One region of the Nocardioides luteus genome, then DNA from elsewhere that is predicted to be linked to it. Evidence: predicted binding sites of a transcription regulator. Region 1 holds the regulator's gene; each other region holds the start of a gene.
The links. Region 1 encodes LexA, which represses DNA repair genes until DNA is damaged. Its sites were predicted from a motif close to TCGAACANNTGTTCGA; they were not measured.

Region 1 (10,092 bases):
TCGCCGGTGGTGCCGGTATCGGTGGCCGTGGTCCCGGTGAGACCAAGATCGAGACCGACCGTCGCCGGATCAACACCAAGATCGCCAAGCTCAACCGTGAGCTGAAGGCGATGAAGGGCACGCGCGACACCAAGCGCGCCGACCGCAAGCGCCACCAGATCCCCGCGGTGGCGATCGCCGGCTACACCAACGCCGGCAAGTCGTCCCTGCTCAACCGGCTGACCGGTGCCGGGGTGCTCGTCGAGGACGCCCTCTTCGCGACCCTGGACCCGACCACGCGGCGTACGACCACCGAGGACGGGCGGGTCTACACGATGTCCGACACCGTCGGCTTCGTCCGCCACCTGCCCCACCAGCTCGTCGAGGCCTTTCGCTCGACCCTGGAGGAGGTCGCCGACGCCGACCTGGTCGTGCACGTGGTCGACGGCTCCCACCCCGACCCCGAGGGCCAGCTGGCCGCGGTGCGCGAGGTGTTCGCCGAGATCGGTGCCGGCGACGTGCCGGAGCTGGTCGTGATCAACAAGGCCGATATCGCCGACCCGCTGGTGATCAGCCGGCTGCTCCGTGCCGAGCCGCACTCGGTCGCGGTGTCGGCCAAGACCGGTGAGGGCATCGACGCGGCGATCAAGGCCGTCGAGAACGACCTGCCGCGACCGGGCGTCGAGTTCTCCGCGCTGGTTCCCTACGAGCGCGGTGACCTGGTCAACCGGATCCACCAGCACGGTGAGATCGACCACCTCGAGCACACGGCCGAGGGCACCGTCGTCAAGGGCCGCGCCAACGCGGACCTGGCGGGGGAGCTGGCGGCGTACACGAACTGAGCGAGGCCGAGCGGCGAGCTTGCTCGTCCGTTCGCGCCGAGCGAGGGAGTAAGCGCGCGGAGCGCGCACCCTGCCTGATCCGGGGTCGGCTTCGGCGTTTCGACACAGGCGATGCCACGCTCGTCCCTCACACTTGGGGACGGTCGGTCGAGGGAGAGGTCACGGATGCGCACAGAGGTACACCACGCGGCGCGCGCCACGGTCGTGAGCGCGCTGGCCGGTGCTGTCCTCGTGGCGACGCTGGCGGGCTGTGCCAGCGAGGGCGACGGTGTGCTTCCGGGGCAGGAGGGGAGCCACGGGACCGAGGTGACCCAGGACCTGTGCACCCGGCTGGCCGCCGAGTCCGTGACCCGCGCCTCGGTGGTGACCGGGGCCGGCGAGCGGGTCGTCGTGATCGGCGACTCCTGGGCCTCCGGTTTCGGTCTGGACGACCCCGGTCTGTCGTGGCCTCGCTATCTCGACGGTGAGGTGCGGGTCTCCGGCTTCGGCGGCACCGGCTACGCGCCCGGCTCGATGGAGACGTGCGGTCCGATCTCCTTCCCCGAGCGGGTTCCGGACGTGATCGCGCAAGGCGCCGACCTGGTCGTGCTCGAGGGCGGCATCAACGACTCCAAGAGCGACATCGACGACGTCGAGAAGGGCTTCCGGGCCACGCTGGACGAGCTCAAGGGCTACGAGGTCATCGTGCTCAGTGCGCCCAGGGTGAACTCCCGGGCCAAGGCGATCAAGGTCGTCAACAAGATGATGCGGCGGGTCTCTGCCGAGTACGGGGTGACGTACATCAACGTCTTCGACCTCGAGCTGCCGATGCTCGAGGACAACACCCATCTGACGGTCGCGGGCCACATGCAGTTCGGGGAGATCGTCGCCCGCCGGATCGCGGAGAGCCGATCGGAGACTGTCCCCGCCCACGGCTAAGGTTGCCCGAGTGACCGCAACCGAGATCGCCTCCCAGACGCCCGTACGTGAAGCCCTGGCGGATGCGGTCGCGACCCTCGGCGGGGCCACCCGCGAGGGCCAGGTGAAGATGGCCGATGCGGTCGCGCAGGCCCTGGCCGACGAGGAGCACCTCCTCGTCGAGGCCGGCACCGGCACCGGGAAGTCGCTGGCCTACCTGGTCCCGTCGCTGCTCCACGACAGCCGGGTCGTGGTCGCCACCGCCACCCTGGCGCTGCAGCACCAGCTCGTCGAGCGCGACCTGCCGCGCCTGGTCAAAGCGATCGGCTCGCGCCCCGGCGTGGACGCCTCCTACGCCGTCCTCAAGGGCCGCTCCAACTACGCCTGCCTCCACCGCGTCCGCGAGGGTGCGCCCGACGACCAGGGCACCCTGGTCGACGTTCCGCTGGGCCCGATGGCCGAGAAGGTCCTCGAGCTGCGCAGCTGGGCGGAGAAGGAGGCGGAGAAGGGCGGCAGCGGCGAGCGTGACTCCGCGCCCCGCCACACCGACCGCGAGTGGCGGCAGGTCTCGGTCAACCACCGTGACTGCCTCGGCGCCGCCAAGTGCCCCTTCGGCGAGGAGTGCTTCGTCGAGGTCGCCCGCGACAAGGCCCAGAAGAGCCACCTGATCGTCACCAACCACTCCCTGCTCGCGATCGACGCGATCGAGGGCGTCCCGATGATCCCGGAGTACGACGCGGTGGTGATCGACGAGGCCCACGAGCTGGTCGCCCGGGTGACCCAGGCTGCGACCGACGAGCTGACCGCCGCCGAGGTGGAGCGCGCCGCCCGCCGGGCGCAGAAGCACGTCGAGGGCTCCGAGGCCGACGACCTGGCCGACGCCTCCGACGCGCTGCGGGCGGCGATCAACGAGTCCTCACCGGGGCGGTTCGTGACCCTCCCCGAGATGATCTCCGACGCGCTCGTGCTGGTGCGCGACGCCGCCCGGTCCGCGCTCTCCGCGCTGCCGAAGCCGAAGGACTCCGACAGCGCCGACCCCGGGTTCCAGCAGGCCAAGGGCGGGCTCCAGGAGGTCTTCACGACCGCCGAGCGGATGGCCGCGGCCGCTCCGCCTGATGCCTCGGGCTCCGCTTCGGCAGGGTCCGACGTGATCTGGCTCAACGAGGGCAGCGACCGGATCCCGCCGCGACTCTGCGTCGCGCCGCTCCAGGTCTGGGCGCAGATGCGCGAGAAGCTGCTGCGGGAGAAGACCGTCGTCTTCGCCTCCGCGACCCTCAAGCTCGGCGGCGACTTCGGCCCCGTGGCCGGATCCCTCGGGCTCAAGGCGGAGGAGCGCACCGAGCTGGGCGCCGGGGCGCAGCGTACCGACGACGTGCTGCCGTGGGTCGGGCTCGACGTCGGCAGCCCGTTCGACTACGGCCGGCAGGGGATCCTCTACGTCGCCCGCCACCTGCCGCCTCCCGGCCGCGACGGTATGGGCGCCAAGACCCTCGACGAGATCGTCGACCTGGTCGACGCCGCCGACGGGCGTACGCTCGGGCTCTTCTCCTCCCGCCGCGCGGCCGAGGCGGCGGCCGAGGTCGTGCGCCAGAAGCTGCCTCACCTGACCACGCTGGCCCAGGGCGACGCGCAGCTGCCCGAGCTCGCCGCGCAGTTCGTCGCCGACCCCCACACGGTGCTCTTCGGCACGCTGTCGCTGTGGCAGGGGATCGACGTCCCCGGCGACACCTGCCAGCTGGTGATCATCGACCGGATCCCGTTCCCGCGGCCCGACGACCCGCTGATGTCGGCCCGGCAGCAGGCCGCCGACAAGGCCGGTGGCAACGGCTTCATGCAGGTCGCCGCCACCCATGCAGCGCTGCTCATGGCGCAGGGTGCCGGCCGGCTGATCCGCACCACCACCGACCGCGGGGTCGTGGCGGTGCTGGACCCCCGCCTGGCGACCGCCCGCTACGGCGGCTTCCTCAAGGCGAGCCTGCCGCCGATGTGGGCCACCACCGACCCCGCCATCGTGCGGCAGGCCCTGAAGCGGCTCTCCGAATCAGCCTCTGCCTGACCGAGAAGCACGCCGAGTCGGCTCGTTGTGACGAGCCGACTCGGCGTGCTTCAACGGGTCAGCGGTAGGTCTTGGCCCACCAGCGGTGGGTGGCCTTGTCGGGCGTGGCGATGCCGTGGCACGAGTACGCGGTGCCCTGGCCGCACGTGAAGTTGCTGCTCGCGTTGGCGAAGGTGACCTCGACCTTGCGGATCCGCTTGGACGAGAAGCCCTCGATCGTCTTCGTGGCGATGCCCTTGCTGTTGGGCTTGAGGTAGTAGACGCCGCGGGTGCCGTCGGTGCGGAAGATGCTGACGACGGCGGCGTTGGCGTTGGGTCGGGCGACGTCGACCTTGATGCGCAGCTTCCAGCCCTTGCCGACGTTCTTCGGCACCAGACGCTGGGAGGCGTAGGTGAGGTGCTTGAGGGTGAACTGGCCGTCGACGGTCTGTCGCTTGGCGGGCAGCGCGGTGCGGCCGTCGTAGACCGGCGGGTAGTAGGCCCCGCCCTCGCTGTAGCTCTTCGAGGGGGCCAGGTTGGCGGCGGCGAAGCGGGCGTACTGCAGCTTCAGCGTGGTGCCGCGCGCGGCGAGCGCCTGTCGGATGGCAGCGGTGGAGTAGGTCGACGGGGCCCGGTTCCAGACGCCGAGGACCACCTCCGGCAGGGAGCCCCGCTCCTTGGCGAAGCGCTCGGAGAGGTAGCGGAAGAAGATCCAGTTGCCGTAGATGCCGAGGTTGGAGACGTTGGAGTTGTCCAGCGGCTTGCGCTGGTCCTCGAGCTGACCGTAGGCCAGGTACTGCCGGTTGTCGTTGATGCTGTCGTAGACCTCGTCCTCGACCCAGGTCGCCGTGGACTCCATCATCCAGCGGTCCTCGCCGGCGTCGTAGGCGAACTGGACGGCGTGGAAGTACTCGTGGGCGGCGGTGACCCGGAGGTTCTCGGTGGGCGTGTTGGCCGTGCCGTACTCAGCGGTGGCGTAGTCGTTGTCCAGGACGCAGTAGGCCGTCGCAGCGGTCTTGGAGACCTTCGTCTCGGGCGCGCAGTAGCCGTAGTAGCCCTCGTCGTAGAGGTTCTCCAGGTAGATGTCGACCTTGCCCGGGGTGACCGTCTTGTCGGCCGCCGGCTTGCGGTAGCCCGCCTGCACATAGACGTTGTGGACCTTCGTGACCACGTCACGGACCTGGGTCGCGTACGCCACCGAGGCGCTGTCGCCGCCCTTGCCCGGCGAGTAGTGGACGCAGACGACGTCGCTGCAGGTCTGGGTCGCGGTGCGCGGGCGGGCGAGCAGCTGGCGGGCGGCCTTCTGGCTGGAGCCGTCCAGGGCGTCCTTGGCGTTCCAGAGGTTGGTCAGGGCGATGGTCGCGTCGGGCCGACCCGCGACGTGCCGGCCCGGCACGACCTGGCGGGCGCCGCGGACCGACTGGTTGCGCTTGACCTTCTTGGCCTCGGCGAGAGCTTCCCGGGCCGCCTCCTCCGTCACCGGCTGCGCGGCGCTGGTGTCACCGCCGGTGCGCACCGAGCTCGCCTGGGTCGATCCGGTTGCGGGCATGGTGGCGGCGAAGGTGGCCACTACCATCCCTGCGATCAAGACGAAGGAGCGTTGTTTGCGGTTGATCCGGCGGGCAATGTTTCGCATGAGATACCAGACGTTCGGGAAGGCAGACCAGGGCAGTCTAAGGGCACGACGACTCGGCCACACCGGTGAAACGCCTAGACGGGCTCGGTGACGTGATGGAGCCGGTTGCTCCCGGTCGCGGTGGCGTACGACCTGCTCCAGGTGGCCGTGGTCCTGGCGTCCTTGCGCTCGCCGATGACGTACCAGTCCATCTGGGCGCGGTTGCGGGTCACGTCGAGGACCGAGAAGCCGTGGTCGTCGAAGTTGAGGTAGCGGACGTGGCGGTTGGCGGTCCTGATGATCTCTTCGACGGTCACGCTGACCGTGCGGCGTGGGGCGCCGAGGATGTCCTTGAGGTTGTTCGAGGTCACCGAGGTGGCGACGAACTCGACGCCGGCCGTCCTGCCGAGCGGGTAGACGGCGGAGTCGTACGGCAGGTCGCAGGCCCAGGCCGAGTGGATGTCGCCGGTGACGAAGACGGTGTCGGTGATCGCGTTGTTGCGGATGTGCTCGAAGAGGTCGGTGCGGTCGGCGGTGTAGCCGTCCCACTGGTCCACGTTGAGGGCGATGCCGTTGTCGGGCAGCAGCCCGGTGACATCGTTGACAGGGCTGATCAGGCTCTTCGGAAGAGCTCCGAAGGTGACCGGCGCGATCATGACCGGGTTGCCGACGATCTTCCAGCGGGCGTCGGTGAGCAGGCCCTCCTTGAGCCACTCCAGCTGCTTGTCGCCGGTGATCGTGCGGTCCGGGTCGTCGGCCCCGGCCAGGTCGGTGCGGGCGACCTGCTGGGAGCGGTAGGACCGCAGGTCGAGCATGCTCAGCTCGAGCAGGGTCCCGAAGCGGAGCCTCCGGTAGATCGTGTCGTGGAGGTGGTCGTCGGTCTCCACCGTGGCGGTGCCGTCGACGCGCAGCGGCATCCACTCGTCGTAGGCCTGGTTGGAGTTGGTCTTGCGGTCGATCCAGTCGTACTCGCCGGGCTCGTTGTTCTCCGCGCCCAGCAGCCAGGCGTCGTTGGCGGACTCGTGGTCGTCCCAGGTGACGATCCAGGGCAGGTGGGCGTGGGCGTCGGCGAGGTCGACGTCCCGCTTGTACTGCGCGTGCCGGATCCGGTAGTCGGCCAGGGTGTGCATCTCGTGGGCCGGCTCGTGCGAGCGGATGTCCTCGTTGGCCATGCCGTAGCCGTACTCACCGGGGCCGTATTCGTAGAGGTAGTCGCCCAGGTGGAGGATCGCGTGCAGGTCGTCGCGGGCGGCGAGGTGGCGGTAGGCGGCGAACCAGCCGGCCTGCAGGTTGGAGCAGGAGACCACCCCGAAACGTACGTTGTCCGGGGTCGCGTCCGCGGCCGGAGCGGTGCGGGTGCGGCCGACGCGGCTGGTCTGGCCGTTGTAGCTGAAGCGGTAGAAGTACCAGCTCTCGGGCGAGAGGCCGGTGACGTCGAGCTTCACGGTGTGGTCGCGGTCGGGGCCGGTCTGCTGGGAGCCCTTGGCGACGACGCGACCGAAGTCCGCGGTCGGCGAGACCTCCCAGCGGACCAGGACCTCCTCGCCCAGGCCGGATCCCGGAGTCGCCTCGGCCGTGGGTGTGACCCGGGTCCAGATGACCACGCGGTGCGGGAGCGGGTCGCCCGAGGCGACACCGTGCTGGAAGTGGTTGAGCGTGTCGCCGGCCGCCTCGGCGGGTGCCGGCAGCGCCACGGCTCCCGCTCCTGCGGCGGTGGCCAGTCCGGCGGCGATGAGGGTGCGGCGGTCGATCTGCGTCTGAGTCACGCTGTATGGAACGACGCAGCCGCCGGCCCTGTCATGGGCCGGCGGCTGGATTTCACGCAGTGTTCCCGGGGAGGGCATGTCTGGGAAAGACAGCGCAGCGGGCGTGGATTTGCCAGACATGCCCTCCGGTTCCGGGAGGTGTGAGGCAGGACTCAGAGGCTGCGCAGGACCGCGGTCACCTTGCCGAGGATCGTCGCGTGGGTGCCGTCGATCGGCTCGTACGCCGCGTTGTGCGGCAGCAGCCAGACCTTGCCGTCCTTGCGGGAGAGCGTCTTGACGGTCGCCTCGCCGTCGATCAGCGCGGCCACGATCTCGCCGTTCTCGGCGGTGGGCTGCTGGCGCACGACCACGAAGTCGCCGTCGCAGATCGCCGCGTCGACCATCGAGTCACCGGAGACCGAGAGCAGGAAGAGGTCGCCGTTGCCGACCAGCTGCTTGGGCAGCGGGAAGACGTCCTCGACGCTCTGCTGGCTCGAGGTCTCCTCGGCCAGGATCGGGCCACCGGCCGCGATCCGACCGACCAGGGGAACCATGGCGGCGTCGGGGTTGGGGTTGACGACGGCCTCGGCCGTGATCGTCGGCTCGGTCTCCTCGCCGGACATCGCCTTGCGGTGGGCCATCACCTCGGGCAGGAAGACCTCGAGGGCGCGGGGCCGCTTCGGGTCCTTGCGGATCAGACCACGCTGCTCCAGCGCCCGCAGCTGGTGGGCGACGCTGCTGGTGCTGGTCAGCCCGACCGCGGCGCCGATCTCACGCATGCTGGGCGGGTAGCCCCGCTGCTCGATGCTGTCGCGCAGGTGAGCGAGGATGCGCTGCTGACGCGGCGTGAGCCCGGTAGCGTCCGGCGGCCCGTCGGGCAGCTCGCGGACGCGGCTCTTCGAACCGCCTGATCCGGTGCCTGTCTTCTGCGTGGTCATGTCATCACATTAGTCCCTCTGGCACCACTACATCAAACATCTGTTCGATCTCTTCGGTAGTGCGTGTCGGCGTTCGAAAATTCTTGGGGTCGCTACTTGCGTTGTTCGAACACGTGATCTACCTTCGAACATGTGCTCGATCGAACACGTGATCGAGAGACTTGTGAACTGGAGGCCGTGATGAGTGCAACCGTCTATGTGCTGCCCGTAGCCGAGCCGCCCCGGCCCGTGCGGGAGGTGCGTCGCTCGACCGTGCGGCTCACTCGGCGGGGCCGGATCGTCGTGTTCGCGTTCGCGCTCGTGGTGCTCTTCGGGATCGCGCTGATCGGGGCGCGGGTGGCCTTCGCGGTGGAGGACGGTGCCGACAAAAGCCCCGCTCCCTCCGCCCACACGATGGTCGTCGGCGATGGCGACACGCTCTGGGACATCTCGGCGGAAGCCGTCGCTGGGACAGACGCCTCGATTCGGGAGATGGAGCAGAGGATCAAGGAGCTCAACAGTCTCGAGTCCTCGATGCTCGTGTCCGGGCAGACCTTGATCATTCCGACCGCGCCGTAGAGGCGCCCACAGATGTCCGGCTGCTCCTTCGACCCTGGCAGCCGGCAACCGGGGAAAAGTGAGAGTGCTGCAGACGATGGGAAGCGTCTGCAGCACTCTCGCTGTCCTGGCGGTCGTCAGTGACGCCCGCGGTAGGGGGTGTCCGGTTCGGCCGGCGGCCACGGCTTGTTGCGGGAGCTGTGGCGCGGCGGCCACTCGTCGTCCGGCTCGGCGGCCGGCGGGTCCTGGGGCTGGCGCTGGGCGGGCATCGCCTGCGTCGCCGCGGGGTCCTGGGTCAGCCGAGCCCTCGAGCCGGTCTGGCCGTAGCTGGTCGGAGCCTGGTAAGCGCCCGACTGATATGGCGACGAGCCGGCCTGCTGGGTGGGGTAGCTGTCCGTGCCGTAGCCCTGCGAGCCGTATGCCGGGGAGCTTGTCGGCGTGGAGGTCGGCGTCGGCGGGCTCGTGTAGTAGGGCGGAGCACTCGGCGGTGTCGGGGCCGGCGGCTGGTAGCTCGGTGCGCCGTAGGCCGACCGGCTCCCGGTGTTGCCGAAGTCCGGGGAGCTGCTCGTGTAGCCGTAGGGCGACTGCGAGCCGGTGTCGGTGTAGGCCGAGCGGCTGCCGGTGTCGCCGTACAGAGACTGGTTGCCGGTGTCGTAGGGAGACTGGCTGCCGGTGTCGTACGGAGACTGGCTCCCGGTGTCGGAGCTGTGCCGGCCGTAGGAGCTGGTGTCCTCGTAGCCGTAGGAGCCGGTGCCGTAGTAGTCCTGCTCGGTGTAGGTCGGGTCGCCGTAGGGCTGCTCCGGGTAGTCCTGCTCCTCGACGTAGGCGTTGGAGTGGCTTCCGGTGTAGTCGTCGGCGGGCGGTGGGGTGGGGGAGCCGGTGAGGGCCCGCCAGGCCTTCCCGGCGAAGGTGAAGGTCAGGAAGAGACAGGCGACTGCGACGACGGCCGCGATGGCGAGCTTCACCCAGGCGCCGGAATCGCCTCCTCGTGCGTCGGCCCCGAAACCGACGGCGACCCACACGAGCACTCCCCAGATGACGAGGAATGCCAGCGTCGCGATCGCAGGCAAGATGAACGGTGGCCGGGGACCGCTTCTGGGGCGCGTGCCTCTCCGCGACCCGACGCGATTACCTCCGGAGATGTTTGTCACGGGGTCATTCTTACCCATCTGGGCCAGCCCGTCGCCGCTGAACCGGAATCTTTCGGTGTTTGACCGGCGACACGCCGGGCGCACGGGGAAACGCGGCGCTCGCTTGCATCGGCTGGGGGGCGGGCGTACGGTTACCACTACATCTAGTAGTTACACCGCTGTAGTTATCCACATCTAGTTCACATGAACGGGCGGATGACCCACAGCCCCGAGGGTGTTGTTCCACAGGGACTCACGCTCAATTCCACAGGTTCCACAGGCTCGGGCCGCCGCTGAGACGGCCTGGATCCACAAGGCTTCACGAGAGGGGCTCGACCGTGCACTGTCCGTTCTGCCGACACAGCGACACCAAG
Region 2 (10,092 bases), 2.8 Mb from region 1:
GGAGTCGATGGCGGGCCTCTCGCAGACGACCCAGGTGCTCGGCGCGGCGGTGGCTGCGTACGTCCTGGGGCGGGTGATGGACGCTCGCGGGCGCCGCTACGGGCTGCTGGCGGGCTACCTGCTCGGGGCGGCCGGCGGACTGCTGGCGGTCCTGGCCGGCGTGGTCGGCTCGATGACGCTGCTGCTGGTCGGCGCGCTCCTCCTCGGCGCGACCACCGCGGCGAACAACGGAGCGCGCTACGCGGCCACCGACCTGGCACCTGCGACGAGCCGGGCGCGGGCGCTCTCGGTCGTGGTCTGGGCGACCACGTTCGGAGCGGTGATCGGCCCCAACCTGACCGGTGTCGCCGAGGTCTTCTCCGACGCCGTCGGGATCCCGGTGCTCACCGGGCCGTTCGCGGTCGGGTCGATCGGGATGCTGGCGGCCGCGCTCGTGGTCGGGGTCTTCCTGCGCCCTGACCCGCTGCTCGTCGCCCGCGAGGCCGCACCGGTCGCCGAGTCCACACCGGTGGTCGAGCCTGTCGAGACCACCAGCTGGCGCCGGGCGCTGGCCGTGATCCGGGAGCGCCCCGCGCTCGCGGCGGCGGTGGCCGGACAGGCAGCGGCGCACGCCACGATGGTGGCGGTGATGGTGATGACGCCGCTCCACATGGAGCACGGCGGCGCCGGGCTCGAGATCATCGGACTGGTGATCAGCGGGCACGTCCTGGGCATGTTCGCCTTCGCGCCGGTCGCCGGCTGGCTCGCCGACCGTGTCGGCCGGGCCGACGTGATGGCGCTCGGCGGCGGGGTGCTCCTCGTGGCCCTGGTCCTGTGCGCCGTGGCGCCGCAGGGGAGCTCGGGGCGGATCTTCGTGGGGCTCTTCCTGCTCGGTCTCGGCTGGTCGCTGGCCACGATCGCGGCCGCCACCTCCGTCGCCGACCACACCCCGCTCGAGGTCCGCGCCGACGTCCAGGGCAGCGCCGACCTGATCATGGGCGTCGCGGCGGCTGCCGCCGGGGCGGTCTCGGGCGTCGTCGTGGACGTGGCCGGATACCCGGCACTGGCGCTCGGCACGATCCTGCTGGTCGGGGTGCTGTTCGGGGCTGCGTACGTGGCTCGTCGGTCGGCCTGACCCGCGATGGGCAGGGCCTGCCGCGTGGGCAGGCCCTGCCCGCTGTCAGGACCTCAGCCGAGGATCTTCTCCATCGTGTCGATCTCGGTCGACTGGTTCTCGATGATGGTGCCGGCCAGGTCGACGGCAGGCTTGAACCGGCCCTCGCCCTGCTCGGTCTCGGACATCTCGACCGCACCCTCGTGGTGCTCGATCATCATCTCGAGCCACATGTCCTGGAACTCGGCGTCGGAGGCGTTCTCCAGGGAGTCCATGTCCTCGGCCGACATCATCCCGGGCATGTCGGTGTCCATGCCCTCCATCGAGTCGGACATGCTGCTGTCCTCGTCGCCGTGGCCCTCGTGGCCGCCGTTGACGTGGTCGCGCATCGTCGATGGCACCTCCTCGCCCCACTCCTGGAGCCAGGAGGACATGGTCTCGATCTCGGGGCTCTGGGCGGCCCGGATCGCGTCGGCCAGCTCCTGGACCTCGGGATCGAGCGTGCGGTCCATGGTCAGGTCGACCATCGCCATCGCCTGGGCGTGATGCTGGATCATGTCGGTCGCGAAGGCGACGTCGGCCTTGTTGTGCTCGGTCTCCGACAGCTCCTGCGGAGCCTTGGCCTCCTCGCTGCCGCCGCAGCCGGACAGGGTCAGGAGCACGGCCAGGCCGGCCGCGGCCCAGGTCGCGCGGATGAGGGGACGTTGCGTACGCATCTGTTGTCTCTCCTTGTCATGTGCTGTTTGCGGGGCTCGCCGACCCACCTGCGGACCTCGGGATACGCCGGGTCGCGGGTGGATCAGTGCCCGCTCAGCACCTGATGACGGAGAACGCCCATTCCGGCGGCGGCCCGGTCGCCGCACGGGTGACGAAGGGCGCGGGCCCGGTCGTGCGGGACCGCCCGCGCGTCGGGGAGAACCACCAGGCAGGCGTACGCCGCCACAGCCCGCTCAGGAGCAGCGCCCCGGCTGCGAGCAGGAACGCCGCGCACAGCACCATCGACGTGTGTTCCTCGCCGCCCGGCTGTCCGGCGTGGCCGGCGGCTCCGTGGTCGGCGTGCTCGAGGGCGTGCATGTGCTCCACGTGGGCGGCGGGGAGGCGCGGCGCGGCGTGCTCACCGTCGGTGCGGGTGCCGTGCAGACTCAGCGCATGCATGCCCAGCAGGCCGGCAACTGTGACCAGGACCGCTGCCAGCAGACCGGCGCGTACGGCCGGCCGGGTCGCCCGCTGTCGTCGTGCTGCCGTCCACACACCGCACACCCTAAGGACTCGTGTGCGGTTGGACAAAGCGGGCGTGCGGGCGGATATCGCTTGCGGATGCATACCCCCATGGGGTATGAATTGCCCCGTAGGCAGACGAACGATCGAGCAAGGGAGCGACATGAAGTCGCATGACGAGCACGTGCACGCCGGACATGAGCACTCGATGCACGAGGGCCACGAAGGTCATGAGGGTCACGGAGACCACTCCGGGCACTCGGCCCCTGACCATTCCGGGCACGGCGCCCACGGCGCCCATGGCGGGAGCGGCATCAACGCGATGGCCGCCAGCGCGACGCTGCACTGCCTCACCGGGTGCGCGATCGGCGAGATCGCCGGTCTGATGATCGGCACCGCGATCGGGCTGAGCACGGGCTGGACGATCGTCCTGGCCGTCGGTCTCGCGTTCGTCTTCGGCTACGCCCTCTCGACCCTCCCGCTGCTCAAGTCGGGTCTGGCCCTCGGCACCGCGCTCAGCGTCGTGCTCGCGGCCGACACGCTCTCGATCGCGACCATGGAGCTGGTCGACAACCTGGTCATGGCGCTCATCCCGGGGGCCATGGAGGCCGGACTGGTCAACGTCGTGTTCTGGGTCGGGATGATGATCGCGCTCACGGTCGCCTTCGTCGCCGCGTTCCCGGTCAACCGTTACCTGTTGCAGCGGGGGAAGGGGCACGCGCTGACCCATGAGTACCACGGGGCGGCCCCGGTCCGGCAGGGTTTCCACCGCTACATCCCGGCGTTCTCGAGCGGCGCCCTCGCGGCGGCCATCTTCGCCTTCATGCTCGGCGGCCTCTCGGTCTCCATCGCCGACGAGCTCGGCGCCGACCCGGCCCCCGCCGAGCAGATGGAGATGGAGGGCCACTGAGGGTCTGGCGACGGGCCCGGCGACGGGCTCGGCGACCCCGACACGCCCGAACAGGTGTTCACATCGAACGCTTGTTCGGGCTAGTGTGGGTGGTAGGTGGAGCGTGGTTCGTGCTTTGCGAGGGGTCGTGAAACACCGTGCCGGAGGGTCCCGTTCAGAAACTGTCGGTGGTCCCGTCTAGCGTCTGCCTTGATGACGACGAAGACACGTGGACAAGCGGCAGGCAGGGGCAAGAAATCTGCTCCTCAGGAAGGAAAGAACATGGCGGCAGGTGATCGCGAGAAGGCATTGGATGCCGCTCTCGCCAACATCGAAAGGCAGTTCGGCAAGGGCTCGGTCATGCGGCTGGGCGACGAGACCCGGGCGCCCCTCGAGGTGATCCCGACCGGCTCGATCGCGCTCGACGTGGCGCTGGGCCTGGGTGGTCTGCCTCGCGGCCGGGTCGTGGAGATCTACGGTCCGGAGTCGTCGGGTAAGACGACGGTGGCCCTCCACTCGGTCGCCAGCGCCCAGCGCGCCGGTGGCATCGTGGCCTTCATCGACGCCGAGCACGCCCTCGACCCGGAATACGCGAAGAACCTCGGCGTCGACACCGACGCCCTGCTGGTCTCCCAGCCCGACTCGGGTGAGCAGGCCCTGGAGATCGCCGACATGCTGATCCGCTCGGGCGCGCTCGACCTGATCGTCATCGACTCCGTCGCGGCGCTGGTGCCGCGGGCTGAGATCGAGGGCGAGATGGGCGACAGCCACGTCGGTCTGCAGGCGCGACTGATGAGCCAGGCGCTGCGGAAGATGACCTCGGCCCTGAACAACTCCGGCACGACGGCGATCTTCATCAACCAGCTGCGCGAGAAGATCGGCGTGATGTTCGGCTCGCCCGAGACCACGACCGGTGGTCGCGCGCTGAAGTTCTACTCCTCGGTGCGACTCGACGTGCGCCGGATCGAGACGCTCAAGGACGGCACCGACATGGTCGGCAACCGCACCCGCGTCAAGGTCGTGAAGAACAAGGTGGCCCCGCCGTTCAAGCAGGCCGAGTTCGACATCATGTACGGGAAGGGCATCTCCCGCGAGGGCGGCCTGATCGACGTCGGTGTCGAGGCGGGCCTGGTCCGCAAGGCCGGCGCTTGGTACACCTACGAGGGTGACCAGCTCGGCCAGGGCAAGGAGAACTCCCGCAACTTCCTCAAGGACAACCCCGACCTGGCCAACGAGCTGGAGAAGCGGATCCTGGAGAAGCTCGGTGTCGTTCCGACCGTCGAGGCAGAGGCCGCGCCCGCGGCCGAGCCTGCCGGTGTCGAGGACTTCTAGGTCCCTTTGATCCGTGGCTTCGTCCAAGCGTGACCGCTCGTCCACCCAGGACCCCTGGGTGGACGAGCGACCCGCGCCCGACTGGCTGGGGGACGTCTCCCTCGGTGTCGAGGCCTGGGCAGGCAAGGTCGACCCCACTCCGTCGGACGACCCGTCGGGCGTTGGATCGAGCCTGTCGAGATCACCAACACGGTCCCACCGACGCCAGAGCCGCCCCGCGGACCCCGCAGACCCCAAGAACGATCCCGAGCCCGACCACGAGGCGATCGCCCGCAAGATCCTCCTCGACGCCCTGACGGGCCAGGCGCGCAGCCGCAAGGAGCTCGCCGACAAGCTCGAGAAGAAGGAGGTCCCGGCCGCCCTCGCGACGCGGCTGCTGGACCGCTTCGAAGAGGTCGGCCTGATCGACGACGAGGCCTTCGCCAAGGCCTGGATCGCCAGCCGGCAGCCCGGAAAGGGTCTGGCGCGCCGAGCCCTCGCCCAGGAGCTCCGCCGCAAGGGGATCGACGACGACGTCGCCCGTGAGGCGCTCGACGAGATCGACCCGGATGACGAGCGTGAGGCCGGCCGGCGGATGGTCCGGCGCAAGCTGCGCTCGCTCGAGCGCTTCGACGACCAGACCAAGACCCGGCGTCTGGTCGGGATGCTCGCCCGCAAGGGATACGGCGCCGGTGTGGCCTACGGCATCGTCCGCGAGGAGCTCGCCCTTGCCGATGAAGATGACCCTGGTGGTCTCGTGTCAGAATCCGATCTGTGAGTGAGCAGCAAGAGCGCGAGATCCTGACCTACGAACTCTTCGGCACCGCGGTGCGCGAGATCGCCCAGAAGGTCGTCGACAGCGGCTACGAGCCCGACATCGTGCTCTCCATCGCCCGCGGTGGCCTGGCCCTCGGGATGGGCCTGGGCTACGCCCTCGACGTGAAGAACCTGTCCGCCGTCAACGTGGAGTTCTACACCGGCGTCAACGAGCGTCTCGACGTCCCGATCATGCTGCCGCCCACTCCGGCCGCGGTCGACCTGACCGGCATGAAGGTGCTCATCGCCGACGACGTCGCCGACACCGGCAAGACCCTGGAGATCGTGCACGACTTCTGCGAGGGCCACGTGGCCGAGGCCCGCACCGCGGTGATCTTCGAGAAGCCGTGGACGGTGATCAACGCCGACTACGTCTACAAGAAGACCGATCGCTGGATCGACTTCCCGTGGTCCTCCCAGCCGCCGCTCGTCGACCGCCGTGGCGGCAAGGCCCACTGACCCCTCGGCGCTAGCCTGAGGTCATGTTCACACCGGTCGCCGTCCACACCGGGACACAGCGTCTCGGTGGTGTGACGCGCCCGGGGGAGAGCTGGGCATCGGCGGCGACGAGGATCGCCGGGCGGCCTGCGTACGCGGTGGACCTCTCGGGCGAGGTGAAGGAGTTCTCCTCCGACCCGATGCCGGTGGTGGCGCTGCGGCCGATGACCCGCGGCGACCTCCCGCACCTGGTCCGCTGGCTCAACGCGGAGCACGTGCACCGGTGGTACTCCGTCGACGGTGAGCCCACGCCCGAGTGGGTGGCCGAGAACTACGGGCCCGACATCGACGGCAAGACGCCGGTGACCTTCTGGGTGATCGAGGTCAACGGGCGCTCGGTCGGCTTCTGCCAGGACTACCGGATCAGCGACGAGCCCGACTACGCCCTGCTCACGCCCGACCCGGACGCGATCGGCTTCGACTACGCGATCGGGGAGCCGGCCTTCGTCGGCCGTGGCATCGGGCCGCGGATGGCCTGGGTCTGGCTCACCACGATCCCGCGCCGCTATCCCGGCGCGACGGCCTGCTTCGCCGCCCCCGACCACCGCAACGCCGCCTCCTTGCGGATGCTCGACAAGGTGGGCTTCGAGCAGGGCACCTGGTTCGACGAGCCGCAACCCGACGGCTCGACGACCACGATGGTCGGCTGCTCGCTGGATCTTCGGCGCGTACTCGGGTGAGCCGCTCCGCTCGCCCCCGTCGCGGGCCTATCGTCAGGGCATGAGCCTTCTCGACGAGCTGCGGCTGCCGGCCGGACCGGTGGACCTGCGGAAGTACGACACCAACTCCGCGCCCGGCGTCGGCGCCGACAAGGAGACCGGCAAGCAGGTGCTCGCCGAGCTCGGCCCGACGCTGATCGAGCTGCAGACCAAGCTGTTCGCCTCCAGGGAGAGCGACACCCCGAAGCGGGTGCTGCTCGTCCTGCAGGGGATGGACACCTCCGGCAAGGGTGGGGTGCTGAAACACACCGTCGGGTTGGTCGACCCGGTCGGCGTGAAGATCACCAGCTTCAAGGCGCCGACCGAGGAGGAACGGGCCCAGGACTTCCTGTGGCGGATCGAGAAGGCGGTGCCAGGGCCCGGCTACCTCGGTGTCTTCGACCGCTCCCACTACGAGGACGTGCTGATCGGACGTGTCCGCGGTCTCGCCGCCCCCGAAGAGATCGAGCGGCGCTACGCCGCGATCAACGACTTCGAGCAGCGGCTGGCCGACGACGGCACCGTCATCCTCAAGTGCATGCTGCACATCTCGCCGAAGGAGCAGAAGAAGCGGCTGCTGGCGCGGCTCGAGGACCCGACGAAGCACTGGAAGTACAGCCCCGGCGACGTCGACGAGCGCCAGCTGTGGGACAGCTACCAGGAGGCGTACGAGATTGCGCTGGAGCGCACCAACACCGAGTACGCTCCGTGGTACCTCGTGCCGAGCGACAAGAAGTGGTATCGCAACCTGGCCATCGGCGAGCTGCTCCTGGAGACCCTGGACCGGCTCGATCTCGACTGGCCCGCGCCCAGCTTCGACATCGCCGAGGAGAAGAGACGACTGGAAGAGGACACCATCTCGTGAGTCTGGAGACGGTGCGGGTGACGCGGTATGTCACCCCGCTCCGGGAGGGCGGCAGCCTGCCCGGGATCGTGGAGGCCGATGACCTCGGCACCTATGTCTGCAAGTTCCGTGGCGCCGGGCAGGGGCTTCGGGTGCTGGTCGCGGAGGTGATCGTCACCGGCCTGTGCCGGGCGCTCGACATCCCGACCCCGGAACAGGTCGTGCTCGACCTCGATCCCGAGATCGCGCGCTACGAGGCCGACGAGGAGGTCCAGGACCTCCTCAACGTGAGCGCCGGCCTCAACCTCGGCATCGACTTCCTGGCGGGTGCGTTCGGCTACGACGCCGCCTACGCGCCCGAGCCGGCGCTGGCGGGGCGGATCCTGTGGATGGATGCGCTGATCGCCAACGTCGACCGCTCCTGGCGCAACCCCAACATGCTGCTGTGGAACGGTGCGCTCTACGTCATCGACCACGGCGCCTCGCTCTACTTCCACCACGTCTGGCCCGGCGGGGGCGGCGACCCGGCACGCTACGCGGCGCAGGCCTTCGACACCTCGGAGCACATCCTGCGCGCCTTCGGCGCCGAGGCGCTCGCCCAGAACGACGACCTCGCCGCTCGCCTCGACGATGCGGTGCTGGAGAAGGTGCTCGCCGACGTACCCGACGAGTGGCTCGAGCCCGTCCCCGGCTACGACACCCCGGAGTCGCTGCGCGAGCGCTACGTCGCGTTCCTGCGTGCCCGCCTCGACGGCGGGCGGCCCTGGCTGCCCGCGGCCGAGCCCGCCCAGGGGGCGTGATGGACGCCTACCAGTACGTCGTGCTCCGCTGCGTACCCCGGCCCGAGCGTGAGGAGTTCCTCAACGTCGGCGTCGTCCTCTACTGCCCCGAGCAGAAGTTCCTCGCCGCCCGCTGGACGCTCGACGAGCAGCGCCTCGCCACCTTCGCCCCGCGTCTCGACCTCTCCCTGGTCCGGGCGGCCCTGGAGTCGGTCGACCTGATCTGCGCCGGCGCGGCCCACGCCGGCTTCGGCGCGGGCGTCCGGGCCACGGCGTACGGAAACCGGGCGCTCTCCGACAACGAGTCGGCCCGCTTCGGCCTCCTCAAGGCCCCGAAGAGCACCGTCCTGCAGCCCGGACCCGTCCACGGCGGCGTGACCACCGACGCCGCCGCCGAGCTCGACCGCATCTTCGCCCACCAGATCGCCTGACAGCCGACCCTCTGGTCGAGCCGCCGGAGCCGCTGGGCGGAGGCGTGTCGAGACCAACACAGTTCCTATCGAGCGCCGAGAGGACCGTGTTGGTCTCGACACGCTCGCTGGCGCTCGCGGCTCGACCAGCGGTGGCGGATCAGACGGGGACGAGCTCCACGGCGCCGACGGCGTAGCGGGCCAGGATGGTGCGGGCCACCTCGGGGTGGGCGCCCATCGGGTCGCTGACCGCGACGGCGCCGGCCTCGAGGGCGAGCTCCTTGGCCCGGTCGGGCAGCTGCCCGGGAGCCAGGAAGAGCATGCCGACGGCGATGTGGCGGCGGCCCTCGGCGCGGAAGGCGCGGACGGCCTCGCCGGTCGCGGGCGGAGCGGCCGAGGCGTACGCAGCCACGACCGGCAGCTTGTGGTGGGCACCCCAGATCCGGGCCAGCCGGGCCACGGACTGGTTGGCCAGCGAGTCCGAGGAGCCGGCGGCGGCCAGGACGAGGGCGTCGAGCTCGCGCACCCGGGCGGCCTTCAGCGACTCCCGCAGGCGCTCGTCGAGCACCTGCAGGAAGACGCTCTCGAGGCCGAGGATGGCGCTGGTGTGGATCCGCAGGCCGGAGTGGCGGGCGGTGGCCTCGGCGATGACCGAGGGTACGTCGACGCGGGCGTGGAACGCCTCGGTCAGCAGCAGCGGCACGACGACGATCTCGTCGTGGCCGGCCTTGACCAGCTTGTCGATGACGGCCTGGAAACGCGGCCGGGAGTGGTCGAGGAAGGCGGCTTCGATGCGGAGGTCGGGGCGCAGGGCGCGTACCTCGGCCACGAGGGCGTTGATGGTCGCGGCGGACTGCGGATCGCGGCTGCCGTGAGCCAGGGCTACCAGAGCGGGAGCTGCCATTGTCTTCATCCTTCGGGTGTTGCGGGGAACGTCGGAAAGTCTGTGTCTGTTCGCGCCCTTCGGGCGGCGCGGCCGGTCAGGCGTGGATACCGCACTCGGTCTTGCCGGTGCCGGCCCATCGCCCGCTGCGCGGGTCCTCGCCGGGAGCGACCCGGCGGGTGCACGGCGCGCAGCCGATCGAGGGATACCCGTCATAGACGAGCGGGTTCACGAGCACTCCGTTGTCCTCGATGTATCGCTCGACCTGCTCGTCGGACCATCGCGCCATCGGCGAGACCTTGACCTTCTGGCGCTTGGCGTCCCAGCCGATGACCGGGGCGATGACCCGGTTCTTCGTCTCCGCGCGGCGCAGGCCGGTGGCCCAGGCGTCGTAGGAGGCGAGCGAGTCGGCCAGCGGCTTGACCTTGCGCAGTGCGCAGCACAGGTCGGGGTCGGTCCGGTAGAGGTCCTTGCCGTACTCCGCGTCCTGCTCCGCGACGCTCTGCACCGGGGTGATCGTCAACAGGTTGACCGGCATCGTCGCCGCGACCGCGTCGCGGGTGCCGATCGTCTCGATGAAGTGGTAGCCGGTGTCGAGGAAGACCACGTCGATCCCGGGCACGACCTTCGAGGCGAGGTGCGCCAGGACCGCG
Region 3 (10,092 bases), 4.1 Mb from region 1:
CAGAAGAAGCCCGGCGTGCTCGCGCTGGTCGCCGTCCTGGTGGTGCTGTTGCTCGTCATCGCCGGCATCGTGGCGCTGACGATCTGACGGGCCCGGCTCGAGTGTCGGTGCTCACCGATAGCGTCAGCACCGTGACCACCACCGAATCGCGCGGCCGAAGCGAAGCCCGGGGCAACCGACGGGGCTTCGCGGTCCTCGACGTCGAGACCACCGGGCTCGACCCCTACCGCGACCGCGTGATCCAGGTGGCGATCCGCCAGATCGCCGCCGACGGCACTGCGGAGTCGGAGTGGGAGACGCTGGTCAACCCAGGTGCCGGCGTCGACCCGGGACCGGTCGAGGTCCACGGCCTGACCACCGCCGATCTCGCCGGGGCCCCGCCGTTCCGCGACGTCGCCGCCACGATCGCCGAGCGCCTCGCCGGCCGGGTCTTCGTGGCCCACAACGCCGCGTTCGACTGGGCGTTCGTGGCGGTGGAGTCCGACCGTGCAGGGGTGCGGCTCGAGGTCCTGGACTGGTTGTGCACGATGCGGTTCGCGAAGGCGCTCGCCCTCGACGTGCCGGACAAGTCCTTGGCCACCATCGCCGCCTACTACGCGGTCGAGCAGCTGAAGGCGCACGACGCCGGCGACGACACCCGGGTGGCCGCGGAGATCCTGCTGCGCGAGCTGGCCGACGCCGACCGGGCCGGTCTCGTGCTGCCGCTGGTCGCCTGCAACGGCGCGCGACACCGGCTGAAGCGGACCCTGCGCCGCTGGTTCAGCGGCCTCGCTCGACCATCTCGTTGAGATCGTCCCGTCACGCGGGACATCTCCCGAAGAAATGCAACCGGAGGACCCCGTTCGGGCATCAGTATGTCGTCGGCCCGATCTAACCTGAAGGGCCATGGTCCGGAGCGAGGCGATGAAGATGGTCAAGCGGGCAATGATCGCGGGGGCGCTCGCCGCCCTGCTGGCAACCACGTTCGCGGCATGCGCCACCGAGCCGGCCGCCGCCCCCGAGGCCAGCGCCTCGACCGCCCCCTCCTCCTCGGCGGCGAGCCCGTCGACGAGCGCCACGCCGACACCGACGCCCAGCGCGAAGCCGAAGCCCAAGCCGAAGCCGGCCCCCACCTCGGGCCCGCGACTGTTCGGCAAGGGCGACAGCGGCGACGACGTACGTGACCTGCAGGCGCGCCTGAAGCAGATCGGGTGGTTCAACGCCGGCGTGACCGGGTTCTACGGCAACGTCACCACCGAGGCCGTCTCCGGCTTCCAGGCCAAGCGCGGCATCGCGGTGACCGGGTTCGTGGACCAGACGACGCTTGACCGGCTCCACGCGATGACCCGCGAGCCGACCGAGGCCGAGCTGACCAACGCCCCGCCCCCGGTCCCGGCGGGCAAGCTCGACCCGCGCTGCCTGACCGGCCGGGTGATGTGCATCGACAAGTCCACCTCGATGCTGCGCTGGGTCGTCGGCGGCACGGTGCAGATGAGCGTCGAGGTGCGCTTCGGCTCGCAGGAGCTGCCCACCCGCGAGGGCCAGTTCTCGGTCTTCGCGAAGAGCCGCGACCACGTCTCCTCCATCTACAAGACGCCGATGCCGTTCGCGATGTTCTTCTCGGGCGGCCAGGCGGTCCACTACTCCCCCGACTTCGCCGCCAACGGCTACAACGGCGCCTCCCACGGCTGCGTCAACGTACGCGACTACGGCGCCATCACCTCGCTCTACGACCAGGTGAACATCGGCGACGGCGTGGTCATCTACTGGTCCTGAGAACCGCCACGGACCGGCGTCCGGCCCTCGGGCGCGATTGAGGAGGCGTACGCCGCGCGCCTTAGGCTTGAGCCATGAAGGCGCTGCTCCTGGAGAACATCCATCCCGTCGCTGTCGAGAACCTCGAGAAGGCCGGCTTCGAGGTCGAGCTGCGCAGCAAGTCCCTCTCCGAGGACGAGCTGGTGGCCGACCTGCCCGGCGTGACGCTGCTCGGCATCCGCTCCAACACCCACATCACCCCGCGAGTGCTGGACGCGGCCACCGACCTCAAGGCGATCGGCTGCTTCTGCATCGGCACCAACCAGGTCGACCTGGCCGGGGCGGCGGAGCGTGGCGTGGCCGTCTTCAACGCCCCCTACTCCAACACCCGCTCGGTCGTCGAGCTGGTCATCGGCTACATCATCTCCCTGGCCCGGCGGCTGCCGGAGAAGACCGAGAAGATGCACGCCGGCGTCTGGGACAAGTCCGCCAAGGGCTCCCACGAGGTCCGCGGCCGCACGCTCGGCATCATCGGCTACGGCAACATCGGCACCCAGCTGTCCAACGTCGCCGAGGCGCTGGGGATGTACGTCATCTTCTACGACATCGCCGACCGCCTCGCCCACGGCAACGCGCGCCGGATGAAGTCGCTCGATGCGCTCCTGGAGGAGGCCGACGTGGTCTCCATCCACATCGACGGACGTCCGGGCAACCTGGGCATGTTCGGCGAGGAGCAGTTCGCGAAGATGAAGCCGCGCTCGCTCTTCATCAACGCCGCGCGCGGCTTCCTGGTCGACAACGACGCGCTGCGCAAGCACATCGAGTCCGGACACATCGCCGGTGCCGCGCTCGACGTCTTCCCGATCGAGCCCAAGGCCCAGGGGGACGCCTTCGAGAGCCCGCTGCAGGGCCTCGACAACGTCATCCTGACCCCCCACGTGGGCGGCTCCACGCAGGAGGCCCAGGAGGAGATCGGCTGGTTCGTCTCCGGCAAGCTGCGCGACTTCGTCGGCGCCGGTTCGACCGCCCTGAGCGTCAACCTGCCGGCCGTCCAGCCGCCGCCGATGGCCGGGGGCTCGCGGCTCGCGCTGCTGCACGACAGCGTCCCCGGAGTGCTCGCCGAGCTCAACAACCTGCTCGCCTCCGAGGGTGTCAACGTGACCGGTCAGTACCTGGCCACCAGCGGCGAGACCGGCTTCGTGGTCACCGATGTGACCAGCGTTCCGCCCACGACGCTGGAGAAGATCGCGGGCAACCCGCACACCAGGTGGGTGCGCGCCTACCACGCCTGACGCTAGCGTTCTGGCCCATGGAGCTCCCTCGACATTGGCCGCTGCCAGAGGCGACCGACCTTCTCGGTGAGGTTCTGGCGGCGTACGACGAGCCGACCCGCCGCTACCACGACCGCCGGCACCTCTCCGAGGTGCTGGACCGGATCGAGGAGCTGCGGGAGGAGGGAGAGCGCTTCGACCCGCTGACCGTCATCCTGGCGGCCTTCTTCCACGACTCCGTCTACGACGGGGAGCGCGACGCCGAGGAACGTTCGGCCACCTGGGCCGAGGACGCCTTGGCCGCCCACCTGGACCCCGACGTGGTCGCCGAGGTCGCTCGTCTGGTGCGGCTGACCGAGACCCACGACCCGGAGCCCGACGACCACGGCGGCCGAGTGCTCTCCGACGCCGATCTGGCGATCCTGGCGGCCCCGGCGGAGCGCTACGAGGAGTACGTCGCGACCGTCCGCGAGGAGTATCAGCACCTCTCCGACGAGGAGTTCCGGGTCGGCCGCGCCCAGGTCCTGGAGCGGCTGCTGGAGAAGGAGTCGCTCTACTCGACACCCTTCGCGCGGATCAGCTGGGAGGCCGCCGCGCGGGCCAACATCTCGGCAGAGCTGGAGACGCTCGCACCATACCTGTCACCCGATCGATAACAATTGGTTCCATACCCCTCCGGGGTGACAGAATCCGTCGGTGAGCTTCCAGACGTACGCCGACCTGTGGCGGATCCCTGACGTTCGCCGCATCCTCGTGCTGGGCCTGTTCCTGCGCGTCCCGATGCCGGCGTCCTCGGTCATCGTGACCCTGCACGTGGTCGGACCCCTGGATCGCTCCTACGCCGAGGCCGGTCTGGTCTCGACGGTGCTCGCGATCGCGATGGCGATCTCCGGGCCCTGGCTCGGCCGTCTCCTCGACCGCCTCGGGCTGCGGCGTACGCTCCTGCTGCCGCTGGCCATCCTCCCGATCGCCTGGTCGATCGCTCCCTGGGTCGGCTACCTTCCGCTGATCGCGCTGATCGCCGTCGCCGGGCTCTTCACCGTGCCGTCCTGGTCGATCGTTCGCCAGGTCGTGCTGCGCTCGGTCGAACCCGGGCAGCGCACCGCGGCGCTCAGCGCCGACGCGATCATGACGGAGCTCGCCTTCATGGTCGGGCCGGTGATCGGCGTGCTCAGCGCCAGCTACCTCGGCACCTCGTGGGCGCTGCTGGTGACCCAGTGGCTCGGGATCGCCGCGGCCATCGTGCTGTGGCTGCTCAACCCGAGCATCACCGAGGGCGAGCCGGCCGTGCCGAGCGACGCGGTCCCCAGCGACTCCGGCGCCCCGGCTCGCCGCTTCGCACTCCCGTCGTGGGTGAGCCCGGGCGTCGTACTCCTCCTCGCCGGCACCTTCACCGCCTCGCTCATCCTCATCGCCGAGGACCTCGGCACCGTGGCCGCGATGCGCGACTTCGACCGCACCGCCCTCCTCGGGCTGGTGATGGCGATCTGGGCGCTCGGGTCCCTGGTCGGCGCGCTCGTCTACGGCGCGCTCAACCGCCACCCGTCCGCCGCGGTGATGCTCGTCCTGCTGGGCGCAACGACGGTGCTCACCGCGTTCGCCTGGGGTCCGGTCTCGTTCGCCGTGCTGCTCCTGCTCAGCGGCTTCTTCTGCGCGCCGACCCTGACCGCGGCGCTCGAGGCGATCACCAGCCGCGTCCCCTCGACCGTACGCGGCGAGGTGATGGGCTGGCACGGCTCGGCCATCACCCTCGGCAGCGCCGTCGGCGCACCCACCGCCGGGTTCGCCATCGACCTGATCGGCTGGCAGGGCGGCTTCATCCTCGGCGGCGGGCTCGGCCTGCTCATCGCGGCAGCGATCTGGCTCACCGTGCGGCGGATGACGAAGCCCACGGCGGAGGCGCCGCTCCCGGGCGAGAAGTCACCCGCCTAGCGCGGCTTGCGGCGCCGCAGGCCGGCAGCAAGCAGGGCAGAGACCAGAGCCCGGGACGTCACCTCGACCGCACCGGCGGCGACCATGTCGTCGTACGCCTCCGCCGGGACGTCGTAGTGGTCCCGGTCGAACCCGCGGGCCGGGATCCCCATCCGGCTCGCGAAGGCGTGCAGCTCCTCGTAGGAGGTGTCGCTGGCCAGGTGCGACCACATCCGGCCACGACTGGGCACGTTCGGCGGATCGATCAGAATCACAGGCTGCATTGTTGGCGATTGCTCCGCAATTCGCGAGCGCTTCCGCTTGACCCTCGCCTCCTTGACCGGTGGGCAAGAATGGTCGGTGATGAACACGACAGTGCTGTTCGAGGCTCGGGCGAAGGTGCTCCATGACCTCGATGCGCGCGGACTCGCCGGCGCGGCGGCCGTCTCAGCCCTCGAGGACGCGATGACCGAGCGCGGCTGGTGGGTGGAGCAGTGGCCGGAGGGCAAGGCGTACGTCGCCGGCCTGGTCGCCCAGGACGTGCAGGACGTGCTCTTCGACGAGAACTCCGAGCGCTGGCCCGTGTGCACGCTCTGTCCGCCCGAGGCCCCGGTGCACTCGCTCCACATCACCCCCGACCTGGGCGGCCCGGACCCGATCTGGGTGTGCGAGGAGAGCGGCGACGTGGTCGCCCCGCTCGGCGATCTCTGAGCCGCAGGCGTCAGGAGGGGCCGAGCTGCAGGTGCAGCGCGTAGCGGTCGGCGCGGTAGACCGAGCGGCAGACCTCGACGTAGCGGTCCCCCGCCACCGACTTCCGCTGCCTGCGGAGCACGGGCACACCGACCGAGAGGCCGAGCAGCGTGGCCTCCTCGATGTTGGCCACATCGGCGCGGAACGTGTCGTCGACCCACGACGGGCGCATGTGCCGGCGGGCCAGCTCGGCGTAGAGGCTGGTCGGCGTGGTGCGCTCGAGCATCCCGGGCACGATCGTCTCGTCGAGATAGACGTCCTCGATGCAGATCGGCACCCCGTCGCCGCGGCGCAGACGGCGCCAGTGGACGACGGCCGCGCCCTCCTTGATCGCCAGCGCACGCGCGATCGTGGGCCCGGCCTTCTCCCGGCCCAGCAGCAGCGTCTCGGAGGAGGCCTGCATCCCCCGGCGAGCCATCTCCTCGCTGAACCCGAGCACCGGACTCTGCGCCCGCGGCGGACGCGCCACGAACGTGCCCCGGCCCGGGATCCGGACCAGCAGACCGTCGGCGACGAGCGCGTCGAGCGCCTGCCGCACGGTCGCCCTGGCGACGCTGAACTTCTGGACCAGCTCGCGCTCCGAGGGTGCCGACGCACCCGGGCTCTCCCCGATGACCAGCTCCCGGACGTACTCCCGGATCTGGACGTGCTTGAGCGAACGCTCACCGTCGACCGACCGGACCATGAGCAGAGCGTAGGTGTACACATGGCGTACGGTCCCGGGTTTGGTCAAGTTGTGACATTGCAATGAGATGAGGCAGATCAGGTGCAACGAAACCCGAATACAGGATTTCGCTAGAACACATGTTCGATCCCGAGGTATGCTGCCAGAGTGGACTTCCAGGGAACACTCTTCGCCCCCACCGACGACGAGACCACCGAGACGACCTACGAGCGGATCCATCTGGACCGCGGAGCCTGGGTGGACGTCGCCCGTGGCTGGCTGCCTGATCCCGACGACGTCTTCGCGGCCCTGGTCCACGACGTCCCGTGGCGCGAGGAGCGCCGGCAGATGTACGACCGCGTCGTCGACGTACCCCGGCTCCTGCACACCTACCTCCAGGGCGACCCGCTCCCCCATCCGCGGCTCGCCGAGGCCCGCGGCCGCCTCACCGCCCACTACCTGCCCGAGCTCGGCGAGCCGTTCGTGACCGCGGGCTGCTGCTACTACCGCAACGGCAACGACTCGGTCGCCTGGCACGGCGACCGGATCGGTCGCGGCCGCAGCAACGACACGATGGTCGCGATCGTCTCCGTCGGCGACCCGCGCCGTCTGGCGCTGCGGCCCCAGGGCGGCGGCAAGGGGATGAGCATCGAGATGGGCCACGGCGACCTGGTCGTCATGGGCGGCTCCTGCCAGCGCACCTGGGAGCACGCCATCCCCAAGGTCTCCTCCGCCGGCCCCCGGATCTCGGTCCAGTTCCGGCCCCGCAACGTCTTCTGAGACTCCCTCAGGATGCTGCGACGCCGTCCATGAGGTTGGCGACCAGGGCGGTGGCGAACTCACGGGTGACGGGCTCGTCAGGGATGAGCAGCCGGTGGTAGACCGATCCCCAGAGCTGGTCGATGAGGACTCGTACGTCGACGTCCGGCCGGATCTGGCCGGCCTCCTGAGCGGCCGTGAGGCGCTCCACGGCCAGGCGGCGGCGCTCGGCGGAGTAGAGGGCTCGATACGCGGCCGCGAGCTCGGGGTCCGTCTGCGCCTCCCCGATCAGCTGGAGGAGCGCTGAACCGCCGGCCGTCTCGGTCATCAGCGCGACGAAGGCGTGCAGCTGGCTGAGGAGATCGGCCCGGATGTCGCCGGTGTCCGGGAAGGCCAGAGTGTCCTCGACCGCGTGGAAGTAACCATCGAGAGCGAGCGCACCCCGAGACGGCCACCACTTGTAGAGCGTGGTCTTGCTGACGCCCGCAACCCGGGCCACCCGGTCGAAGGTGAGGTCGGCGATGCCCTCGGTGAGGAGCAGCTCGCCCGTCGTGCCGAGGATGTCGGCTCGGACCTCGTCGGCGGGCCGACGACCCCGTCCTCGGCGCGGCGGAACGTCCTCGGCGGTCATGTCCTCACCCTTCTGATGTCGATCGGTGAGTCAGTGTATGGGGCGCCGGCAGCGAGACGACTCACCGAGCGACGGTGAGCAGGTCGGCGAGGTCGACACGGGTGAGGAACTCGCGGCGGACACGATCAGCCACGTCGGAGACCTCCTCCGAGCCGTCGTCCGCCGGGTCGATGTGGACCCGGAACGGACGCTCACCGGCCGGCAGGGACACGATCCGTGTGATCTCGTCGGAGACCATCGAGGCGTCCGCGTCGGCCGGAGCCAGCGCGGCGAGCTTCTCGGCCACCTGGCCCATGAGCCCGGCGTAGCGGGTCTCGTACGCGGCCTCGACCGCCGTGTCGGCCGGCCGGCCGGAGTGCGCGAAGTGGTTCGTGCCGCTGGTGAACGAGCCGGGCACGACGATCGAGGTCTCCACACCCCAGCGGGCGAGCTCGCCGGCGTAGGAGACGGCGAGGGAGTCCATGCCCGCCTTGGCGGCGAAGTAGGGCGCCAGGTAGGGCGGCGTACCGCCCTTGACCGAGGAGCTCGACACCCACACCACCAGGCCGGCACCACGTGCCCGCATGCCCGGCAGCACGGCCCGGTTCACCCGCTGGGTCGAGAGCACGTTGACGTCGTACAGCTCGGCCAGCTGCTCGGGCGTGAACGCCTCGGTCGGGCCGACGACCATGTGACCGGCGTTGTGGATGAGGACGTCGATGCGGCCGTTGTCGGCCTCGATCCGGGCGATGGCCGCATCGACCGAGTCCTGGGAGTTGACGTCGAGCTCGATCGCGCGGAGGTCGACCCCGTGCTCGGCCGAGTAGTCGGCCGCCGCCCGGACCGCCGGGGCGTTGCGGCCGCCGGTCTCGCGCATCCCGGCGTAGACGGTCTGTCCGGCCCGCGCCAGCGCGCGGGCGGTGAGGGCACCGAAGCCGCTCGAGGCCCCGGTGATGACGACGATCTGATTCATGACGATGTCCTTCCTTGGGGTTCTTCGTGGGGTTCTCTGCGGCTCAGACCATGCCGCCGTTGGCGTACACGACCTGACCGTTGATCCAGCGGCACGGGCCCGCGAGGAAGGCCACGACCTCGGCGATGTCTTCGGGCGTGCCGAGGCGGTGCAGCGGGTTCATGTTGGCCATCCGCTCGATGGTCTCCTCGTCCTTGCCGTCCAGGAACAGCGGCGTGGCGACCGGTCCCGGCGCGACCGCGTTGACGGTGATGTCGCGACCCGCGAGCTCCTTGGCCAGCACCATGGTGAGTGCGTCGACAGCGCCCTTGGACGCGGTGTAGGCGGCGTAACCCGGCAGCGCGACCTTCTTGACCGAGGTCGAGAAGTTGATGACGGCGCCGCCGTCACGGACCTGGTTGGCGGCGAGCTGCGAGACGACGAAGGTGCCGCGGATGTTGGTGCGGTGCATCCGGTCGAGGACGTCCAGGTCCAGCGACGCGATCGGGCTCAGGGCCATGATGCCGGCGGTGTTGACGACGACGTCGATGCCGCCGAACGCCTCGCTGGTGGCCTTGAAGGCCTCGGCCATCGCGACCTCGTCCGCGACGTCACCGCCGACTGCGATCGCCTGGCCGCCGGCCGCGGCGATCTCCGCGACGAGCTTCTCGGCCCGCTCCGCGTTGCCGGCGTAGTGCACGGCGACCGCGAAGCCGTCGCGGGCCAGTCGCTCGACGACAGCCGCTCCGATGCCGCCCGAGCCGCCGGTGACCAGTGCGACGCGGGTGTTGTTGATGGTGGTCATGGTGTCCTTCATGAGTTGATGTGAACGATGTGTCCATATAACCACAGATATGAACTCTCTGTCCACATATGTGGTTCAGGCCACCCGCCGGAGGCCCTTCACGGTGCCCGGAAACGGCTTTCGAGTGGGCCCCAGATGCGTTCCGTACGCTGGTAGGAAAGGATGGGACCGACAGCCGACGCCTCTGGAGCCGCCTTGACCACCACCGCACCCACCCTCGCCCCGCCGTCCGCCGAGGAGATCGCCAGGGCGAAGGAGATCGTCGGGCGGATCAGCACCGCCTTCAGCAGCCGTGTGGTCGGCCAGGAACGGCTCAGGACAGCGCTGCTGATCGCGCTTCTCTCCGAGGGCCACGTGCTGCTGGAGAGCGTGCCCGGACTGGCCAAGACACTTGCCGCGAGCACGCTGAGCCAGACGGTGAAGGCACAGTTCTCCCGGATCCAGTGCACCCCCGACCTGCTGCCGAGCGACATCATCGGCACCCAGGTCTACGACCAGCGCAACCACGAGTTCGAGACCCAGCTCGGACCGGTCCATGCCAACTTCGTGCTGCTGGACGAGATCAACCGAAGCTCCGCCAAGACCCAGAGCGCCATGCTCGAGGCGATGCAGGAGCGCCAGACGAGCATCGCCGGC

Region 2: recA (recombinase RecA) is a predicted target of LexA. The motif match lies at 3,285-3,300, and genes of this name have one in related genera.
Region 3: HD557_RS03155 (alpha-ketoglutarate-dependent dioxygenase AlkB) is a predicted target of LexA. The motif match lies at 6,463-6,478, and genes of this name have one in related genera.

The regions. Positions count from the first base shown of each region.
Region 1 is NZ_JADOVJ010000001.1:4,800,637-4,810,728, reverse strand. It holds gene hflX (GTPase HflX) at 1-821, shown strand, start outside; gene HD557_RS22990 (SGNH/GDSL hydrolase family protein) at 987-1,739, shown strand; gene HD557_RS22985 (ATP-dependent DNA helicase) at 1,750-3,774, shown strand; gene HD557_RS22980 (MXAN_6640 family putative metalloprotease) at 3,833-5,323, opposite strand; gene HD557_RS22975 (alkaline phosphatase D family protein) at 5,464-7,134, opposite strand; gene lexA (transcriptional repressor LexA) at 7,287-8,051, opposite strand; gene HD557_RS22965 (LysM peptidoglycan-binding domain-containing protein) at 8,232-8,609, shown strand; gene HD557_RS22960 (hypothetical protein) at 8,726-9,658, opposite strand; gene nrdR (transcriptional regulator NrdR) at 10,057-10,092, shown strand, end outside.
Region 2 is NZ_JADOVJ010000001.1:1,983,441-1,993,532, forward strand. It holds gene HD557_RS09480 (MFS transporter) at 1-1,114, shown strand, start outside; gene HD557_RS09485 (DUF305 domain-containing protein) at 1,168-1,809, opposite strand; gene HD557_RS09490 (DUF6153 family protein) at 1,904-2,344, opposite strand; gene HD557_RS09495 (DUF4396 domain-containing protein) at 2,475-3,221, shown strand; gene recA (recombinase RecA) at 3,483-4,532, shown strand; gene HD557_RS09505 (regulatory protein RecX) at 4,546-5,289, shown strand; gene HD557_RS09510 (phosphoribosyltransferase) at 5,286-5,786, shown strand; gene HD557_RS09515 (GNAT family N-acetyltransferase) at 5,810-6,505, shown strand; gene HD557_RS09520 (PPK2 family polyphosphate kinase) at 6,546-7,388, shown strand; gene HD557_RS09525 (HipA family kinase) at 7,385-8,167, shown strand; gene HD557_RS09530 (DUF3037 domain-containing protein) at 8,167-8,577, shown strand; gene HD557_RS09535 (sirohydrochlorin chelatase) at 8,717-9,460, opposite strand; gene HD557_RS09540 (phosphoadenylyl-sulfate reductase) at 9,537-10,092, opposite strand, start outside.
Region 3 is NZ_JADOVJ010000001.1:662,237-672,328, reverse strand. It holds gene HD557_RS03200 (hypothetical protein) at 1-87, shown strand, start outside; gene HD557_RS03195 (exonuclease domain-containing protein) at 132-788, shown strand; gene HD557_RS03190 (L,D-transpeptidase family protein) at 886-1,755, shown strand; gene serA (phosphoglycerate dehydrogenase) at 1,830-3,026, shown strand; gene HD557_RS03180 (HD domain-containing protein) at 3,044-3,661, shown strand; gene HD557_RS03175 (MFS transporter) at 3,702-4,937, shown strand; gene HD557_RS03170 (DUF4031 domain-containing protein) at 4,934-5,200, opposite strand; gene HD557_RS03165 (hypothetical protein) at 5,280-5,627, shown strand; gene HD557_RS03160 (GntR family transcriptional regulator) at 5,638-6,372, opposite strand; gene HD557_RS03155 (alpha-ketoglutarate-dependent dioxygenase AlkB) at 6,499-7,110, shown strand; gene HD557_RS03150 (TetR/AcrR family transcriptional regulator) at 7,118-7,720, opposite strand; gene HD557_RS03145 (SDR family NAD(P)-dependent oxidoreductase) at 7,782-8,672, opposite strand; gene HD557_RS03140 (SDR family oxidoreductase) at 8,716-9,456, opposite strand; gene HD557_RS03135 (AAA family ATPase) at 9,652-10,092, shown strand, end outside.